Regions from separate parts of the Kineococcus anabasis genome, predicted to be linked through region 1. Evidence: riboswitches for the same ligand, from Rfam matches in the RefSeq annotation. Region 1 holds a riboswitch; each other region holds the start of a gene.
The links. A riboswitch is a leader RNA that binds a small molecule or an ion and turns the genes downstream of it on or off. The one in region 1 is predicted to bind cyclic di-AMP.
Positions count from the first base shown of each region.

Region 2: it holds a riboswitch for cyclic di-AMP, as region 1 does, so the genes downstream of both, ACYQBY_RS20065 (M15 family metallopeptidase) here and ACYQBY_RS19040 (LysM peptidoglycan-binding domain-containing protein) in region 1, are expected to answer to the same signal.
Region 3: it holds a riboswitch for cyclic di-AMP, as region 1 does, so the genes downstream of both, ACYQBY_RS08090 (C40 family peptidase) here and ACYQBY_RS19040 (LysM peptidoglycan-binding domain-containing protein) in region 1, are expected to answer to the same signal.
Region 4: it holds a riboswitch for cyclic di-AMP, as region 1 does, so the genes downstream of both, ACYQBY_RS04000 (C40 family peptidase) here and ACYQBY_RS19040 (LysM peptidoglycan-binding domain-containing protein) in region 1, are expected to answer to the same signal.

Region 1 is NZ_BAAIHU010000012.1:109,708-114,556, forward strand. It holds gene ACYQBY_RS19030 (SDR family oxidoreductase) at 1-1,571, shown strand, start outside; gene ACYQBY_RS19035 (lysophospholipid acyltransferase family protein) at 1,759-2,589, shown strand; cyclic di-AMP (ydaO/yuaA leader) riboswitch at 2,785-2,964, shown strand; gene ACYQBY_RS19040 (LysM peptidoglycan-binding domain-containing protein) at 2,966-3,652, shown strand; gene ACYQBY_RS19045 (TrmH family RNA methyltransferase) at 3,752-4,417, opposite strand; gene ACYQBY_RS19050 (ABC transporter permease) at 4,462-4,849, opposite strand, start outside.
Region 2 is NZ_BAAIHU010000013.1:47,842-52,690, reverse strand. It holds gene ACYQBY_RS20070 (hypothetical protein) at 155-2,077, opposite strand; cyclic di-AMP (ydaO/yuaA leader) riboswitch at 2,563-2,691, shown strand; gene ACYQBY_RS20065 (M15 family metallopeptidase) at 2,697-3,464, shown strand; gene ACYQBY_RS20060 (cytochrome P450) at 3,537-4,849, opposite strand, start outside.
Region 3 is NZ_BAAIHU010000004.1:101,568-106,416, forward strand. It holds gene ACYQBY_RS08075 (vanadium-dependent haloperoxidase) at 1-1,110, shown strand, start outside; gene ACYQBY_RS08080 (hypothetical protein) at 1,179-1,877, shown strand; gene ACYQBY_RS08085 (hypothetical protein) at 2,015-2,185, shown strand; gene ACYQBY_RS08090 (C40 family peptidase) at 2,233-2,721, opposite strand; cyclic di-AMP (ydaO/yuaA leader) riboswitch at 2,726-2,880, opposite strand; gene ACYQBY_RS08095 (hypothetical protein) at 3,014-3,139, shown strand; gene ACYQBY_RS08100 (alpha/beta fold hydrolase) at 3,229-4,005, shown strand; gene ACYQBY_RS08105 (VWA domain-containing protein) at 4,009-4,849, opposite strand, start outside.
Region 4 is NZ_BAAIHU010000002.1:99,556-104,404, forward strand. It holds gene ACYQBY_RS03985 (malonic semialdehyde reductase) at 1-372, opposite strand, end outside; gene ACYQBY_RS03990 (cryptochrome/photolyase family protein) at 441-1,817, opposite strand; gene ACYQBY_RS03995 (metal-dependent transcriptional regulator) at 1,907-2,599, shown strand; cyclic di-AMP (ydaO/yuaA leader) riboswitch at 2,806-2,934, shown strand; gene ACYQBY_RS04000 (C40 family peptidase) at 2,940-3,836, shown strand; gene ACYQBY_RS04005 (HNH endonuclease) at 4,223-4,717, shown strand; gene wrbA (NAD(P)H:quinone oxidoreductase) at 4,844-4,849, shown strand, end outside.

The DNA.
Region 1 (4,849 bases):
TCTACACGTTCACCAAGGCCATGGGCGAGCGGGTCGTCGAGCAGCTCTCCGCGCCGGTCGTCCCCACGAGCATCGTGCGGCCCAGCATCATCGAGTCGGCGCTGAAGCACCCGCACCCGGGGTGGATCGAGGGCTTCAAGATGGCCGAGCCGATCATCCTGGCCTACGGCCGCGGCGAGCTGCCGGAGTTCCCCGCCGCGCCGGACTCGGTGATGGACGTCGTGCCCATCGACCACGTCGTCAACGCGATCCTCAAGGTGGCCGCCACGCCGCCGGCGCTGGGTGCGCCCGCGTACTACCACGTCAGCTCCGGCGCCCGGAACCCCGTGACGCTGCGCACGCTGTACGAGCACATCCGCGCCTACTTCGGCCGGCACCCGTTCGACCGGGCTCCCGCCGAGCTGCCGGTGTGGGCCTTCCCCGGCGCCGACAAGGTGGAGAAGCAGCTCGTGCGCGGCGAGCTGGCCCTGCGGCTGGCCGACCGCGCCCTGGGCGTGGCCCCGCGCAGCCGCCGGGCCCGCGAGACCGCCGGCAAGCTCGACAAGCAGCGCCGCCAGCTGGAGTTCCTGCGCCGCTACATGGAGCTGTACCAGGTCTACACGCAGGCCGAGCTGCGCTTCGCGGACGACAACACCCTCGCCCTGCACCGCTCCCTGGACCCGGCGGACGTGGACGCGTGGGGCTTCGACACCGCGGTGATCGACTGGCGGGAGTACGTGGAGGACATCCACTGCCCCTCCGTCACGGCGCAGATGCGCAAGTACGACGAGATCCGCCGCCGCCGCAAGGAGGGCGAGGCCGCCTCGGGGCTGCGCCCCCTCAGGCCGGTGGCGGAGGGGGACGCGCCCGTGCTGGCGGTGTTCGACCTCGCCGGCACCCTGAAGCCGGGCACCGTCGTGGACACGTACCTGCAGCTGCGCCTGTCCCAGCTCGACGCCGGCGCGCGGGTGCGGGAGTTCGCGCGGATCAGCGGCCGCCTGCCGGGGTGGATCGGCGCCGAGCGCCGCGACCGCGGCAGCTTCCTGCGCTCGCTGTTCCGCGGCTACGCCGGCGTGGACCTCGACGAGCTCGAGGCGTACGTGGACGACGTGGTGGGCCCGCAGCTCCTCGCGCAGATCAGCTCCGACGCGCTGCGCCGCATCTCGGCCCACCGCGAGGCGGGGCACCGCACGATCCTCATGACCGGCGACGTGCGGCCCATCACCCGGCCGCTGACGGGCCTGTTCGACGAGGTGGTGTGCACGGAGCTGGAGGAGCGGCTGGACGGCGAGGGGCGCCGGCGCGCGACGGGCTTCCTGACCTCCCCGCCGCTGGTGGGCGAGTCGCGGGCGGCGTGGCTGCGCCGGTACGCCGAGACGCAGGGCGCGGACCTGGCCGCCGGCCACGCCTACGCGGACTCCCACTCCGACCTGCCGCTGCTTCGCACGGTGGGCTCCCCGGCGGCGGTGTCCCCGGACGTGCCGCTGTTCCGGGCGGCGCGGGCGGCCCGCTGGCCGGTGGTGGACTGGACGACGGACGCCTCCAGCAGCCGGCTGCGCCTGCCGCAGCGCATCCTGGCGGGCCGCGACTGACCCCGCGACCGGTCCCGCGGCGGCCCGGTCGCCGCCCGCGCGGCGGCGACCGGCCCCGCCGGGGGTTCCGTGATTGGATGCGCGGCGTGCCCCGTGCCACCCCACGCGCCGCGGACGCGGCCGAGACACACACCGCCGCTGCGGGAACACCGGCCGCCGCGACGGCCCAGGGCGAGGAGGCCCGCCGATGACCATGCTGATGTCGACGCCCGGTCCCTCCCGCCTGCTGGCCCTCGTGCAGCGCCTGCGGGGCGGGTCGCCGGGTGCGGGCGGGTCCGCGGGCCCCGGCGGCCCGGGGGGTGAGCGGCGCCCGAAGCGGGTGCACTCCAACGACTGGGTGCGCACCCGGCCGGCGACCGCGGTGCGCACCGGGCTGCAGCGGGGGCTGCTGTTCCCGGTGCTGCGTGCGGAGGTGGCCACCGACGTGTTCGGCGCGGACGTCTTCGACCGCATCGAGGGCCCCGTCGTGATCGTCGCCAACCACTCCTCGCACCTGGACACCGCGGTGCTGCTGCGGGCGCTGCCGGGCAGGCGCCGCCGGCGCACGGCGGCCGCGGCCGCGGCCGACTACTTCTTCGACGTGTGGTGGCGCGCCACGGCCTCGGGCCTGGTCATCGGCACCTTCCCGCTGGAGCGCCGGGGCGGTGTCTCCAGCACCCCGGCGGACCTGCTGGCGCAGGGCTGGAACCTCATCTGGTTCCCCGAGGGGGGCCGCTCCTACGACGGCAGGCTGCGGGAGTTCAAGAAGGGCGCCGCGTACGTCGCCCTGGAGAACGACGTGCCCGTCGTGCCGGTGGCGCTGCGGGGCACGTACGAGGCGATGCCGCCCAGGCGCAACTGGCCGGCACCGGGCCGCCCCCGCGTGACGGTGCGCTTCGGCGAGCCGCTGCGGGGCGTGCCGGGCGAGAAGGCCTCGTCGTTCACCCCGCGCATCCAGGACGCCGTGGTGAAGCTGCTGGCGGAGTCGGAGGCGGCCGACGGGCCCGTCGGGCCGCGCGGGGCCGCGCGGGGCCGCTGAGCGGCCGCACGGCGCACCGGGAGCGGACCGGTCGGGGCGCGCGGGGGTCGGTCCCCACACGCGCCCCGTCCGTCACACCGCTTGTCAACTGTGCGCAGTCGTGGTGTGACAAACGTCTCCGATGTGTACGGATCCTTGCGAACTTGTTACCTTCGCCCTGCCCCGTCGACGACGGGGCACGGTCGCGGACACGCCGAGTCCTGCCCGCCGCGACCGGCACAGGAGTCGAGAACGGGCAGGAGCGGGGGACCCACAGGTTCCTCGGACACACCGCTTGCGGTGCGTCCTCGGGGTGAAGCCGCCTCCCGGCGGCCGGGTCAACAACCTTCGACCCGAACCCGACAGCTGACCTCGCAGGCGTTGGAGGTCATCCGTCATGTCTGCGTTCCCGCGCGCCCGCACCCCCAAGCACACCCCCCGCCACCGCGCCGAGTCCGCGCCGGTCACCGCCGCCCTCGCCCGCCGCGGCGCCCTCACCCTGGCCGCCGGCGCCGCCGGGGCCACCATGATCGTCTCCTCGGCCGGCAGCGCCAGCGCCGCGGCGGAGTCCGAGTGGGACCGCCTCGCCCGCTGCGAGTCCGGCGGCAACTGGCACATCAACACCGGCAACGGCTACTACGGCGGCCTGCAGTTCAGCCGCGGCACCTGGAACGCCTTCGGCGGCGGGCAGTTCGCCCCCCGCGCCGACCGCGCCACCCGCGAGCAGCAGATCGTCGTCGCCGAGCGCACCCTGGCCCGCCAGGGCTGGCGTGCGTGGCCCTCGTGCTCCCGCAAGCTGGGCCTGCGCGGTGCGGCCGACCCGGTCGGCGCCGAGGCCCGCCTCCTGGGCCGCCCGGCCCCCGCCCCGGCGCCGGCCCCCGCTCCCGCGGCGGCCCCCGCCCCGGCGCCCGCACACCTCGCCGGCGCCCGCACCCACACCGTCGCCCCCGGCGAGACCCTGTACCGCATCGCCACCCGCAACGGCGTGCGCGGCGGCTGGCGTGCGGTGTACGACGCCAACCGCGACGTCATCGGCGCCAACCCCGGCGCCATCCGCGTCGGCCAGGTCCTGCGCCTGCCCTGAGCCCCACCCACCCCGCGGGAACGGGGACGTCCTGGGCGCGACACCCCGGTGTCGCGCGGCAGGACGTCCCCGCGCCGGGCGGGGCGGCGCCGGGGAGTGCTACGGCACCTGGCCGAAGACGTGCCGGCGGACCCAGGCGTGCATCGCCACCGCCGCCGCCGCGCCCACGTTGATCGAGCGGGTGGAGCCGAACTGGCCGATGGCCAGCACCGCGGCGCACTCCGCCAGCGCCTCGGCCGACAGCCCCGGCCCCTCCTGACCGAACAGCAGGAGCGCGTCCCGGGGCAGGTCGAACGTCTCCAGGGGTACCGACCCGGGCACGTTGTCGATCCCCACCAGGGTCAGGCCTGCACCGCGCGCCCACGCGGCCAGCTCCCCCACGTCCGCGTGGTGCCGCACGTGCAGGTAGCGGTCGGTGACCATCGCGCCGCGCCGGTTCCAGCGGCGGCGGCCCACCACGTGCACCCCCGCGGCGTTCACCGCGTTCGCGGTCCGCACGACCGAGCCGATGTTCGCGTCGTGCTGCCAGTTCTCCACCGCCACGTGCAGGGCGTTCCGCGTCCGGTCCAGCTCGGCGACGATCGCCTCGTTGGACCAGTACCGGAAGCGGTCCTCGACGTTCCGGCGGTCGCCCGTTGCGAGCAACTCGGGGTCGAAACGGGCATCGCCGGGCCACGCGGCCGGCCCGCCCGGCCACGGCCCGACCCCCACCACGCGCTCCGCGCCGGGGTCGGGCCCGCCGGGCGGGCCGGACCGGGAGGGCACGGCGTCCAGCCCGTCCTGCTCGCTCACCCCGTGCGGCTCCCCGCTCACTCTGGCCGCGCCCACGCCGCGCGCAGCCCCAGGGCCCGGCCCGTGCGCAGCAGCGAGTTCTCGTAGAGCCGCCGCGCCACCACCACCAGCACCCACGCCGTGAGCGCGACCAGCGCCAGCGCCGCGAACGGCTCCCACGCCGCCGCGTCGCCCGACAGGACCCGCCGCGGCATCACCAGCGGCGACGACAGCGGCACGTAGGACAGGACGGTCTGCACCGGACCAGGATCCTGCACGAGCACCGCCGCGCAGAACGGCACCAGCACGAGGAGCTGCACCGGCGTCGCCGTCGACGTCAGGTCCTCCAGCCGGCTGGCCATCGCCCCCGCCGCCGCCCACAGGCACGACAGCATCGCGAAGCCCACCGCGAAGAACACCAGGAAC
Region 2 (4,849 bases), on a different contig from region 1:
AAGACAGGCCCCCTGAGCATGCTCAGGGGGCCTGTCCCGCGTTCCGGGGCGTCCCGCCGGACGGATCGAGGACCCGGCGCCGGCCCGCCCCCGCAGCCCCCGGACCCCGGGTCCCCGGGCGGCGGGGTCCCCGCCGCCCGGGGTCCGCCCCGGCTCAGGCGGTGCCGCCGCCCGCCGCCGTGGTGGCACGTCCGGGCACGGCAGCCGGCGCCGGGCCCGCCGCAGCGTCCGGATCGCCGCCCGGCCCCCCGTCCGGAACGCTGTCCGGCTCGACGACCTGGGAGGTGCTCAGCCGCCGGCCGTACCGGACCCCGAGCACCAGCAGCGCCAGACCCACGCCGAGGTAGGCCCCCACCCGCTGGATGCCCTCCAGCACGCTGGCGTCGACGAGGACCTTGAGGACGGCCGCGCCCATCGCCACCAGGCCCGCGTCGCGCAGGGCCGCCACGCGGGCCCGGGACAGGAAGGCGCCGAGGAGCGCGAAACCGACGGCGGCGAAGCCGAGGGTCGTGACGAGGTGCCCGAGGAGGAAGCCGTCGGTCCCCGGGACGAGCAGGACACCGGCGGGGACCGCGGCGGCGGCGGTGCCGTACCAGAGCAGGACGAGCGCCGGGCACCACACCGACGGCACCGGCAGGGCGGCCGGCCACAGCCGCCCCAGCGCCCCGGCGGTGGAGAGGACCCACACCACGAGCAGCACGGCGGAGAGGACGTCCGGCCACGAGGCCGTGCCGGCGAGCGCGGAGGGGTCGACGAGGTCCGTCGGCAGGACCCGCGCCAGCAGCTGGGTGAGGGCCACGAGGCCGAAGGCCAGGGAGGTGACGAACGCGGTCCTGGTGCGGGAGACGTGGCTCAGCGCGTCCAGCGCGAGCGCCTGCCCCAGCAGGAAGGCCACCGCGTACGGGGCGGCCACCAGGTGCAGCGTCATCGCCAGGACGAACGAGGCGGCGACCGCCCACAGCGTGGTGCGCACGGCCACCCCGGCAGGCCTGCGGCCGCGGCCGGTCAGCAGCGCGGCGGCGGCGAGCAGGACGGACAGCGGCGCGAGGACCGCGACGACGAACCGGTCACCGCCCTGGATCTGCACGAGCGTGAAGACCGGCACGGCGTACACGGCGGCGGCCACCGCCAGGTAGCGGTCCTGCCGGGGGTCGCGCGAGCCGAGCAGGGCCCACGCCCAGACGAGCACGGGGGCGGCGAGGGTCACCGCCAGCACGGCACCCCGGGGCTCCAGCCCGGCGAGCGGCGCCGCCGAGGTGGTGTGCAGCCACAGCAGCGCGAGGACGGCGACGTGCAGGGTGCGCCAGCGCGGGCGCGCCCGCAGGACCCGGGCACAGCCCAGCGCCAGCACGAGGACGTGCGCACCCACGAGGTGCAGGCCCTCCAGGCCCGCGACGAACGGCACGAGGGCGCAGACCGCGGTGACCGCGACGACGCCGAGCGCCTCGCTGGACCACCGGCGGGCCACCTCCAGACCCGCCAGGGCGAGCGCCACCGCGGCCAGCAGCCCCGGCACGGGGTGCAGCCACCCGTAGACGGCGGTCGTCGCCACGAGGGTGAGGTAGAGGCCGGTGAGACCGACGGCGGCGAGGGACACCGCGCCGGCGCCGGTCCCGGCGCGGGTGCGGACCCGCGCGCCGGCGGCGAGCAGGCCCAGGGACAGCACCGCCAGGGACACCGTGCGCGGCACGGGGCCGAAGACGCCGTGCCGCACACCGAGGACGACGAGGTAGGTGACGCCGACGAGGGTGATGACGGTGCCCACGGCGGCGAAGAGGCGCGAGAGCAGCCTCTCGCGGTCGGCGCCCGTGGACGGCCGCGGCTCCCGCCGCCCGCGCGGCGGGGGCGCGTAGGGCTGGGCCTGGGGCGGGGCCTGGGGCGCCGGTACCGGCGGGTGCAGCACGGCGGTCGGTGCGGGCGACGGCACGGCGGCCGGTGCGGGCGGGTCCGCGCGGGGGGCCGCGGGACGTACGGCGTCCTCGAGGGAGTCGAGGCGGGCGTGCAGGGCGCGCACGCCGTCGTCGAGGCGGCGGAACTCCTCGGCGAGGTACTGCCGCAGCTCATCAGGGGCGGTCATGAGGGCTCCAGGTGTCGGCCGCACCCGGGCGCGGTGCACTCCGGTGGGCTGGTGGTCGACCGACGGTAACGCTAGGGAGCGTTGCGCGACGGATGCGTCGGGAATTCGGCTCGCGGCCTCATCCGTTCGGTGCGATCCGGCCCTGCGTGTTCACCCGGACGGGCTCACGCGATACCGCCACCCACCCGGGAATCACGTTTCGCACCGGCTTCAGAACTGTGCGCCACGTGTTCACCGTCGCCGCACCACCACCCTGCGCCACGAAGGTCCCCACAATGAGCAACGAGTCGCTGACGCAGCGAAACATGTTGTGTCACTTGACATCTCGCTCCCTGGACAACCGTGACCCCGACGTGACATCCCCGCCCCGCTCGGGTTAGGGTCGCGCCGCTTCCCGCCGTGCGGTGGGAAGTCCTGGTGCGGACGCCGAGCCCTGCCACCGCCCCAGGTCCCGCGAGAACGCATGGCAGGGGTGGGGGAACCACTTTCTCGGGCCGCTCGGTCCTGACTCCGGTCGGGTGCGGGTGGTCCTCGGGGTGAAGCCGGTGCGAACCGGCCGGGCGATACTCCCGTCCGAACCCGACAGCTCACCTCGCAGGCGTCGGAGAGGTTCACCACCTTGTCGACCCGCCCTCCGGCGCGCCACCGCGCCGCCGCGCGCCCGCTCACCCCGCTGACGACCGCCACCACCAGCCTGCGCCGGACCGTGTACGCCGCGGGGCGCGGCACCGCCGTCGTGGCCGCCTCGACCGGCCTGGTCGTCTCCCTCACCGGCGCCGCGGACGCCGCCGTCCGCGGTGGCACCGCCACGGCCGTCGCGGGCGGCGCCACGGCCGTCGTGGGCGGCGCCGCGGCGGGCCTCGCCGGCGCCGCGTTCGGCGCCGTGCAGACCGCGGCCGTCGCCGCCCCCGTGGCCGCGCCCGTCGTGGTCGCGGTGGAGACGAGCTTCGCCGCCCTGCCGGAGGCGCCCCCGCCGCCGCCGCAGCGGGACGCCGACGGCGTCCCCGCCGACCTCGTGCGCTTCGGCAACGGCAGCCTGCCGCCGGAGGCGCTGCACCCGATCGGCCAGGGCGCGCACGCCATGTGGGCCCCGGCGGCGGAAGCCTTCCAGCGCATGTCCGAGGCCGCGGGCCGCGACGGGATCACCCTGCGCGTCACCGACTCCTACCGCTCCTACGCCGAGCAGGTCGCCCTCGCGGTGCGCAAGGGTCTCTACGGCCACGGGGGCCTCGCCGCCCGGCCGGGTACGAGCAACCACGGCTGGGGGCTCAGCATCGACGTGGACACCGCGAACGGGACGCTGGAGTGGCTGCGCGCCCACGCGGCGGAGTTCGGCTACGACGAGGACGTGCCCGGCGAGCCCTGGCACTGGACGTACACCGCCTGACCCGCACCACCGCACGTCTCCCCGCGGCCCCGCCGCGCGGCCTCCCGGCCGTGCGGTGGGGCCGTCGCCGCGTCAGGCGCGCCGGCGCGCGGAGACCAGCAGCGGCATCCCCCCCGCGGGGCGCAGGGTGACGAGCGACTCCACGCGGGGCTCCGGGCCGGGCGCGGGGCGCAGGGCGTGGTCCCGCAGCAGGGACGCGAGCACCAGCACACCCTCCACCAGCGCCACGTCCCGCCCGATGCACAGCCGCGGCCCGGCCCCGAACGGCACGTAGCCCTCCCGGCGCACCCGCTCCAGGAACCGCCCCGGGCGGAACGCCTCGGGGTCCTCCCACAGCGCCGGGTGCCGGTGCAGCGCCCACGTGCAGACGATGACGAGCGTGCCCGCGGGGACCGGCACCCCCGCCACCACGTCGTCGGCCAGGGCGCGGCGCGTCACCACCCACGCCGGCGGGTACAGGCGGAGGGACTCCTCCAGGACGGCGCGGGTGAACGGCAGCGCCTGCAGGTCGTCCCAGCCGGGCTCGCGGCCGCCCGGCCCCCCGAGGACGGCGTCCAGCTCGGCGTGCAGCCGCGCCTGCTCCCCCGGGTGGCGCGCGAGCAGGTGCAGCGTCCACGTCAGCGCCGAGGCCACCGTCTCGTGGCCGGCCACCACGAACGTCACCAGCTCGTCGCGCACCTGCCCGGGGGGCAGCCCGGCGCGCAGCAGCAGCGCCAGGACGTCGGTGTCGTCCGGGCCCACGCCCGCCTCCCGGCGCAGCCGCACCAGCAGCTCGCACACCTCGTCCACGCGCGCCACCGCCCGGCGCAGCCGCCGCCTCCTCGGGGTGGGCCAGGACGCCGGGACCGGGCTGCTCGCACCCGCCACGACCGCCGCCAGCGCCTCCTCCACCGCCGCCACGAGCCGGTGCGCGGCCGGGGCCAGCGCCTCGCCCGCCAGGTCGGTGTCGGCCAGCAGGTGGCCCACGACCTCCAGCGCGGCGGCGAAGAGGCCCTCCGCGACGTCCACGGGCTCCTGCGGGCCGGCCTGCGCCCACCGCGCGCGCACCCGCCGGGCCGCGACGCCCGCCTGCCGGGCGACGGCGTCGAGGCGGCCGTGGTGGAACGCGGGCTGCACCACGCGCCGGTGCCGCCGCCAGGTCTCCCCGTCGCTCGTGAGCAGGCCCTGGCCGGTGACGGCGGACAGGGCGCCGTACTGGATCGTGTCGCGGCCGTAGGAGCGCGCGTTGTCCACCAGGACCCGGCGCACCCCCGCGGGGTCGTTGAGCAGCAGGACGTGCGTGCGGGGCAGGGGGAAGGCCACCACGTCGCCGTGGCGGCGGACGAGGCCGGTGAGGAAGTCCACGGCGCTGCGCCGGATCGCCGGGACGGCGCGGACCATCTCCC
Region 3 (4,849 bases), on a different contig from region 1:
TACGAGGCCGTCGTGGCGGGGATGCCGGGCTACCGCTCCACGGGCGGCCAGCTGAACGCCCTGCCCCGCCTCCCCCGCCCGGTGCAGCGCTCGGGCACCGACTGGCCGGCCGCGCTGAGCGCCGCCGTCGCCACCACCGCGGCGGCCCTGCACGCCGGGGCGTCGGCCGCGTCGCTGGACCTGCTGGCCCGCACCCACGAGGACGTCGTGGCCTCGCGCCGGGCGGCCGGCGTGGAGGCCGGCCCGCTGCGGGCGTCGCTGGAGTTCGGGCGCGGGATCGGTGCGGCCGTGGCGGGCTGGGCCGCCGGGGACGGTGCCGCCGAGGCGGGGCGACTGCCGTACACGCCGCCCGTCGGGGAGTCGCTGTGGGTTCCCACGCCGCCGAACTTCGGCACCGCCGTGGAGCCGCACTGCGCCCGGGTCCGCACGATGGTCCTGCGCTCGCCCGACGAGATCGCCCCGCAGCCACCGCTGCCGTTCTCCGCGGAGGTGGGTTCCGCCTTCTGGCTGCAGGCGAAGGCGGTGCACGAGCAGGCGGCGCTGAACACCGACGAGACACGCGACGTCGCCCGGTTCTGGACGGACAACCCCCGCTTCTCCGGGATGCCCGCCGGCCACTGGCTGCACATCGCGCTCCAGGCGTGCGAGCAGCGCGGCCTGGCGCTGGACCGGACGGTGGACGCGCTGGTCCGCACCGGCGTCACCCTGCACGACGCGTTCACGAACTGCTGGACGTGGAAGTACCGGTACAACCTGCTGCGTCCCGTGACGTACGTGCGCCGCTACGGCATCGACCCGGGGTGGCAGACCTGGGTGAACTCCCCGCAGTTCCCGGAGCACACCTCGGGGCACTCGGTGGGCTCGTGTGCGGCGGCGACGGTGCTGACGTCGTCGCTGGGCGCGCTGGCCTTCGACGACACGTCCCTGGCCACGACCGTCGGCATCGTGCGGCGGACCCGGCACTACCGGAGTTTCCGCGAGGCCGCGGACACCGCCGCACAGAGCCGCATCTACGGGGGGATCCACTACCCCCACGGCGTCGCCAGCGGCAAGACGCAGGGCGACGCCATCGGGGAGCTCGTGGACGCCCGCCTGCGCACCGCGCCCTGAGCGCGACCCCGGCCCCTTCCGGAGCCCGGCGCGCCCGCGCCGGGGAGACGACCACGAGGAGATCAGCCATGCCGTCCCACCCGCTCCGCACCGCGCTGCTGCGCACCGCCGCGGCCCTGACCGTGCCCGGGGTCCTGCTCGCCACCGCCGGTCCGGCGGCGGCCGCGCCGAAGGACTCCACCAGCACCAAGCGCTCCGGCGCCTCGGCGTTCGTCAAGTGGACGGAGTACGACTTCGAGAACCTGCTCCCCATCCCGGACAGCAACGTCCACGTCGGGTTCCTGTCCGTGTCCAAGGAGGCGCGCGGCACGTTCCTGCACGGGCAGATCACCGACTGGCAGTGCGACCCGGGCGAGGTCCCCGGTGGGCACGCGGAACCTGGGACCCCGGGGACCTGCGACTACGTCCGTGACCGCATGCTGGGTTCCGAGGCGATGACGCTGATCGTGGACGCGCGCGCGGGGACCGCGGTGGCGACCGGTGAGGTCATCGTCAGCAACGGCGGCCACGGCGGTCCGGGGACCGAGCTGGGCCGGGTGCCGGCCCGGGTCGAGCTGCGCGGCAGCGGGCCGATGGCGTCCTACACCAGCACCGAGACCTGGAACGACGGGACGTCCACGTACCGGAGCAGGATCCGCGGGGTGGCGAGCGGCGACGCCGTGGTCACCGGCGCGCTCGGGGCGATGGGCTTCACCGACGACCGTGACGACGTCTCCTACGGGTCGTTCCGCACCTACACCGAGGTCAGCCGGGAACGCATCGGCTGACGCCCACCACCGGGTGGCGGGGGCCGGGGCGACACGTCCCGGCCCCTGGTCGCGTCCGCGGCCTTGTCCGCCGCGGACCCCGGGTGCACGCTGGAGGAGCCGCCCGCCGGGGCGGCCGGAGCGGGAGGAGTGCCACCGTGGCGGATGAGGAGGACCCGCGCGAGCGGTTCCGCGTCCTGCCGGAGCCGGTGCGGCTCGGGCAGACGTTCGCGGTCCACGACATGTCGACGGCCGCCGCCGTCGGGATGCTGGGAACGGGTGTGTTCCTCGCACCGGACGGCGCGGGCGGCGACGGCGGGAGCGACTGACCTGCGGGGCGGCGGTGCGTGGGCACCGCCGCCCCGGGGGGCCGGCCTCAGACGCGGTGGAACACCACCGCGGACGTCCAGATCTTCCGCTTGCTGATCGAGCGGCCCGAGCGCGGGGAGTCGTACATGAACCCGTCGCCGGCGTAGATGCCCACGTGGTAGGCGCGCCCACCGCGGGTGGGGAAGAACACCAGGTCGCCGGGTCGGGGGTCGGACACCCGGCGGGTGGCGTGCATCTGCTGGGTGGCCGTGCGGGGCAGGTGCACCCCGAACTGGCGGTACACGTAGCCGGTGTAGCCGGAGCAGTCGAACCCGGCGGGGGTGGTGCCGCCGTACCGGTACGGCAGGCCGACGAACCGGTGGGCGACGTCGAGGACGGCGCGCGCGTCCACGACGGCCGCGGCGGCGGGCGCGGCGGCCAGCACGGGCGCGGTGAGGCCCGTGCTGATCCCGGCGGCCAGGAGCAGCGCGGCGGGGGCGGTCAGGAAGCGGGGACGACGGCGCGCGGGCGCGCCGGAGGACATGCGCTCGGGCATGGCGGACTCACCTCTCGACGCCTGCGAGGTGAGCTGTCGGGTTCGGGTGGAAGGTTCACCCGGCTCAGGTCGTGAGCTTCACCCCGAGGACGCGGCTGGTGCCGCGCCCGGTAAGTGGGTCCCCCGCCCTCTGCCGTGACGGTCTCGCGTCGCCCCCAGCGCCGGCAGAGGCTCGGCGCACGCTGGGAGCACCCCGGAGGGATCTCCAGGGCAGCCGGAGCTTACTGTGCGGAGTGAATCGTGCCAACCCTGTGACAGTGCTGTGCATGTGGGTGTGGCGCCGGATCACCCTGTGTCCTCACCCCCGGACGGGGGCCGTCAGGTCGTCCACGGGGCGGCGGGTGCCCCCGGTGGCCACCGCGCGCAGCGCCGCCGCGTCAGCCCCACGGCGTACCGCCGCAGCTTCCGCACCGCCTGACGCGTGCCCACGGCGAACACGGCTCCCGCGGTCCGCCGCCGCCCTCCACACTCGCCGGGACAGCGCTGCGCACCTCCGGGAGGCACACCGTGGGCGAGGTCCTCGGGCACGACCTGCTGGGCGACGGGCCGCGCCGGGTGGTCGTCCTCAACGACTGGCTGAGCGACACCGGCGCGTGGGACCCCGTGCGCCCCTCCCTCGACGGCGGCACGTCCACGTGGGCGTTCGCGGACGTGCGGGGGTACGGGCGCTCCCGGCACCTCACCGCGCAGCCCTCGGCGGCGGCCGTCGCGCGGGACGTGGTGGCCCTGGCCGACACCCTCGGCTGGGAGCGGTTCGCCGTCGTCGGGCACTCCATGACCAGCCTGCCCGCCCTGCACCTGGCGCAGCACTCCCCCGGCCGCGTCGAGCGCGCCGCCGTCCTGACCCCGCCGCCACCCGGGGGTCTCGGCGCCGACGCGGCCGCGGTGGACCGGATGCGCGCGCTGGCGCTCGCGGACGACGAGGGCCGCCGGGGGGCGCTGCGCTCGATGTGGGGCGTCCGGCTGACCCCCGGGTGGCTGGAGTTCAAGCTCGCCGGGTGGCGTGCCGCCGCGGACCCGCGGGCCGTCGCCGCGTACGTCGAGATGTTCGCCCGCGACGGGGTCGCGGAACCGTCGGCCCCGGCCCGGGTGCCGGTGCTCGCGGTGACCGGGGAGGAGGACGGCGAGCCCCTGCGCGCCACCGCGGTGCGGGCGGGCTGGGAGCCGCTGTGCCCGCGGTTCGCGCTGGAGGCGCTGCCCCGGTGCGGGCACTACCCGATGCAGGAGATGCCGCCCCTGCTGGCGGCGGTGCTGGAGCGGTTCCTCGGCGAGGCGGAGAGCTGACCCCTACGGCAGCAGCCCGTTCGCGCGCGCCTGCACCAGCCAGCCCGGGTACTCCGTCATCAGCAGGTCGAACAGCTCGTCGTCCCCGATCGCCGCGGGGTCCTCCACGCTGAAGAAGTCCGCGTTGTCCACCAGGCGCCCCGGCATCTCGTCGAGCTGCTCGAGGAACTCGAACTCCCCGCCGGACGTGCGGCCCCAGCCGCGCCGGGTGGACCGCTTGGCCGCCAGGTCGCGCGAGGAGCGGCCGATCGCCATGAACTGCCAGAACAGCGGCTCGTAGCTGCTGGAGCGGACCTGCTCGGCGGTGACGTCCTGGTCGAACGTCTGCCCGTCGGTGACGAACATGACGTACACGGGCACGTCCGCGCGCAGCGGGGTGCGGCGCTCTGAGTCGGAGCCGAAGTAGTGCCGGCGCAGCAGCTTCATCGCCTTGCCGTAGTAGGTGGAGGGCTCCAGCCTGCTGCGCAGCGGGTCGGTGAAACCCGTGACGGTGCCGAGGTCCAGGGCACCCGCGGCGTGCCCGTCGCGGCCGAACAGGAACACGTCCACCGCGCCGTCGTCGTCGAAGCGCAGGCCGAGCGCGAGGATCCGCTCGCACAGCTTCTGGATCTTCCCGCTGAGGTAGAGGCGGGCCATGGAGCCGCTGATGTCCAGGCACAGCGCGACCCGGGCGGTGTGCTCGCCGAGGCCCTTCTTCTCCAGCGACAGCGCGGCGGTCTTCACGAGGCTGACGATGTGCGGGGCCTCGGCCTCGGCGCGCTTCTCCAGGCTGAGCTGACGCTGCTTCTTCAGGCTGAGCGCGGGCGCCGCGGGGGCGGGGTCCGCCGGTGCGGGGCTGCTCTGC
Region 4 (4,849 bases), on a different contig from region 1:
GGGGAAGAAGTCGCGCGCGCCGGGCACCGCGGGGGCCAGGCGCGGCAGGTCCTCGTGGAAGTCGACGTCGGCGGCCACGATCAGCGTCAGGGGCGCGGTGGCGGTCTTGGCGGCGTTGCCGCCGCTCATGTGCGGGACGAGCCGGGCGCGGGCCTCGGGGCTGCGCACGGCGAGGAGGCGCAGCGGCTGGGAGTTCAGCGCGGTGGGCGGCCACTTGGCGAGGTCGAGGACGGCGCGCAGCTGCTCGTCGCCGACCGGCGTGCCGAGCCAGCGGTTGGCGGTGCGGGCGTCGCGGAAGAGCAGGCGGGCGCCGGCCTCGTCCAGCGTGGCGGGACGCTGCTCGGTGCGGGGGGCGGGCAGGGACGTGGTCACGGGAACCTCCTCGACGGAATGCTTGAACCTGCAAACAGTCCGGGGGTCCCGGGATGTTCCCGCCTCCCTCAGCCCTTCACGCGCCGGTAGCCCTCCAGCGCCACCGCCCGCTCGGCGGCGTGGTCCACGACGCGCTCGGGGTAGCCGTGCGCGTAGCCGTCCGCCGCCTTCCACGGCTCGTGCACCGAGGCCCCCGGCAGGTGCCGCAGCTCGGGGACGAAGCGGCGCACGTAGTCCCCGTCGGGGTCGTAGCGCTGCCCCTGCGTCACCGGGTTGAAGACCCGGAAGAACGGCGCCGCGTCCGTCCCCGACCCCGCCACCCACTGCCAGCCGTGGGCGTTGCTCGCCAGGTCCCCGTCGCGCAGCCGGTGCATGAACTCCCGTGCGCCGTAGGTCCACTCCACGTGCAGGTCCTTGACGAGGAAGCTCGCCACGACCATCCGCACCCGGTTGTGCATCCAGCCCTCGGCGCGCATCTGCCGCATCCCGGCGTCGACGAAGGGGAAGCCGGTGCGCCCGGCGGCCCACGCCTCGAAGGCATCCCCGGGCTCGGAGTAGGCCAGGCGCTGCATCTCCGGCCGCAGGTACTCCCGCGCGCTCTCCGGCCGGTGCCACAGCACGTCGGCGTAGAACTCCCGCCAGGCCAGCTCCGTGCGGAACGCCTCCGCGCCCGGTGAGCCGGAGGAGGCCAGGTCCGCCAGGAGCGTGCGCGGGTGGACCTCGCCCCACTTCAGGGCGGCGGAGAGCTGGGAGGTGCCGTCGAGGTCGGGGCGGTCGCGGGAGGTGTCGTAGCCCGCGAGCACGGTGTCGCGGAACTCCCGCCAGCGCAGCAGCGCGAACTGCTCGCCCGGCGGGGGCAGCCTGAGGTCCCCCAGGTCCGGGGCGGCGGGCCAGTCCTCGCCGTCCACGCCGGGCGCGGCCCCGCGCAGCCACCGCGCCCGCGGGGGCGGCCCGGCGGGTGCGGGCCAGCCGTGGGCGCGCCAGGCACGGGCGAACGGCGTGAACACCTTGAAGGGCTCCCCGGCGCCGGTGCGCAGGGTGCCGGGGCCGACGGCGTAGGGGGTGCCGGTGCGCACCAGGGCGCGCCCGGCGGCCTCCAGGGCCGCGGCGACCGCCTCGTCGCGGCGGCGGCCGTAGACCCCGGTGTCGGCGCTGGCGTGGACGCTCGCGGCGCCGACCTGCGCCGCCAGGCGCGGCACGACCTCCACCGGGTCGCCCGCCACGACGGCGAGGGTCCCGCCGAGGTCGGCGTCGAGCGCGCGCAGAGAGGTGAGCAGGTAGGCGCGGCGGGCGTCGCCGGAGGGTCCCCACAGGGCGGGGTCGAGGACGAAGAGCGGCAGGACGGGCCCGCGCTCCGCCGCCTCGTGCAGGGCCGGCAGGTCGCCCAGGCGCAGGTCGCGGCGGAACCACAGCACGGCGGCCCGCCCGGGGCCCGGTGTCGTCACGGCGGGGACGCTAGCGGCGCGGGGAGCCGCCCGCGCGGGGAGCGCGGCGGGTGCGTGCACCGGTCGGGCCCATGCCCGAGAATGCGCGCGTGAGCGACCTCATCGACACCACCGAGATGTACCTCCGCACGATCTTCGAGCTCGAGGAGGAGGGCATCGTGCCGATGCGGGCCCGGATCGCCGAGCGCCTGCACCACAGCGGTCCCACGGTGTCGCAGACGGTCGCCCGCATGGAGCGCGACGGGCTCCTGCACGTCAGCGCGGAGCGCCACCTGGAGCTGACGGAGGAGGGGCGGGTCAAGGCCACGCGCGTCATGCGCAAGCACCGCCTGGCGGAGCGGCTGCTCACCGACGTCATCGGCCTGGACTGGGAGCTGGTCCACGAGGAGGCCTGCCGCTGGGAGCACGTCATCTCCGAGGACGTCGAACGCCGGCTCGTGGAGATCCTGGAGCACCCGCACTTCTCGCCGTACGGCAACCCGATCCCGGGCCTGGCGGAGCTGGGGGAGAGCGGTGAGGCGGAGGACTTCCGCGCGGGCGTGGCGCCCCTGACCACGGTGGAGGCGACCGGCCGGCCGGTGGTCGTGCGCCGCCTCGGCGAGCCGGTGCAGACGGACAAGGACCTGATGGGGCGCCTCGCCGCGGCGGGCCTGCGGCCCGGTACCGAGGTGGGGGTGCGGCGCGGGCCGCAGGGGCTGGCGCTGGTGCTGGACGGCCGGGAGGTGGACCTGACGGCGGCGCAGGCGTCCCACGTCTTCGTGGAGGTGCCCGCACCCCGGTGACCGGACTGACCGTGATCGGGTGGTGACGCAACGAAATTTTTCGCACGCTCCCGACACGAGTTCGTGACAGCGGCGTGACTTCCTCCGCCGGACTGGGTTAATGTCGCGCCGCTTCCCACCGTGCGGTGGGGAGTCCTGGTGCGGACGCCGAGCCCTGCCACCGCCCCAGGTCCCGCGAGAACGCATGGCAGGGGTGGGGGAACCACTTTTTCGGGCCGCTCGGTCCTGACTCCGGTCGGGTGCGGGTGGTCCTCGGGGTGAAGCCGGTGCGAACCGGCCGGGCGATACTCCCGTCCGAACCCGACAGCTCACCTCGCAGGCGTCGGAGAGGTTCACCACCTTGTCGACCCGCCATTCGGCGCGCCACCGTGCCGCCGCGCGCCCGCTCACCCCGCTGACGACCGCCTCCGAGAGCCTGCGCCGCAACGTCGGCGCCGTCGGCCGCGGCACGGCCGTCGTGGCCGCCTCCTCCGGCCTCGTCCTCTCCGTCGCCGTGTCCGCCGACGCGACGGTGCAGGCCGCTCCCGCAGCGGTCGCCACCACGGGGACGCTGCCCGCCGCCGGGATCGTCACCGCCCCGCTCCAGGCCGCCCCGGCGACCGTGCAGACCGCGTTCGCCACGCTCCCGGCCCCGGCTCCCGCCCCGGTCGTCGAGCAGGCCGCCCCCGCCGCGGTCGAGGCGCGCACGCACCGCGCCGCGATCCAGGGCGTCCTCGACGCCGGCCGCATCGCGCGCGCCTCCCGCAGCGGAGCCCGTGTCGCGCCGGCCCCGCGCGGCGACGTCGCACCGCAGGTCCTCGCGCCGCCGGCCCCCGCCGCGGTCGCGCCGCCGGCCCCCGCCCCGGCCCCGCCGCCCGCGCCGGCCCCCGCGCCGGCCCCGGTGGACCGCCGCGCGCAGGTGCTGGAGATCGCCGCCCGCTACATCGGCACGCCGTACGTCTACGGCGGCACGACCCCCCGCGGCTTCGACTGCTCCGGCTACACCGGGCACGTCTTCCGCGAGATCGGCGTGAACCTGCCGCGCGTCTCCCACGACCAGATGCTCGCCTCGCGGCGGGTCCCCGCCGCCGAGGCGCTGCCCGGCGACCTGGTCTTCATGGCCAACGGTGGTGGCCGCGTCTACCACGTCGGCATCTACGCCGGCGACGGGATGATGTTCGACTCCCCGCGGGCCGGCAAGACGGTCACCAAGCGCAAGATCTGGACGAGCTCGGCCTTCTTCGGCCGCGTCCTCTGAGCGGAGCCGGTGCGTCCTCCGGGCGCTCGGCACCACCCGCGGCGACGGCCCGCGCAGCCCCCCGGCGGGGCCGCGCGGGCCGTCGCCGTCCCCCCTGCGGGTGGGGCCGGGGTGAGCGGGACGCGGCCGGTCGGGCGTGGAGGGTGACGTGGGGCGGAGCCGGACGTACAGTGCGATCCACGACGACGGCACCACGGAGGCACAGTGCTCACCCCACCGACCCACCCGCTCGCGGGGACGGGTGCGCGCCCACGGCGCAGGAGAGGTGTGGGCGGATCGATCCACAGCCACCACCACCATTCGGTGCGCGTGCCGGTGCACGCCGTCCTCATCAGAGGCGCCCTCCCATCCCGGGACGGCGCCTCTTCTCGTCGGTGGAGGTGGATGTGCGCACCCTCGTGCTGAACGCAGGCTACGAACCGCTCGCCGTGGTGACCTTCCGCAGGGCGCTGGTCCTGGTCCTGTCGGGCAAGGCCTCGGTGGTCGTGGAGGACGGCGAGCCCGTCATCGGCGCCACCCTCACCCTGGCCAGGCCGTCGGTGATCCTCCTCGGGCGCTACGTCCGCGTGCCGCACGGGCGCACGGTGCCCGTGAGCCGGCGCGGGGTGCTGCGCCGCGACCACCACCGCTGCGCGTACTGCCGCGGCCCGGCCAGCACCGTCGACCACGTCCTGCCGCGCAGCCGCCGCGGCCCGGACTCGTGGGAGAACCTCGTGGCCTGCTGCGTGCGCTGCAACAACGCCAAGGGCGACCGGACGCCCGAGGAGATGGGCTGGAACCTGCCGTTCACGCCGATGGCGCCCCGCGGGGCGTCGTGGGTGGTGCGGGGCGCGGACCAGGCGGACCCGCGCTGGGAGGAGTTCCTCGCCGCGGCGGCCTGACCCGGTCCGGCGGTGCCCCCGCCGGGCGCCCCTGCGGCCGGGTGGCGTGCTCCGGGCGGGCGGCATAGCGTCGGGGATGAAGTTGAGCAGTCCACCACTTCGCCCCCGAGTTCTGGAGAGAACACAGTGAGT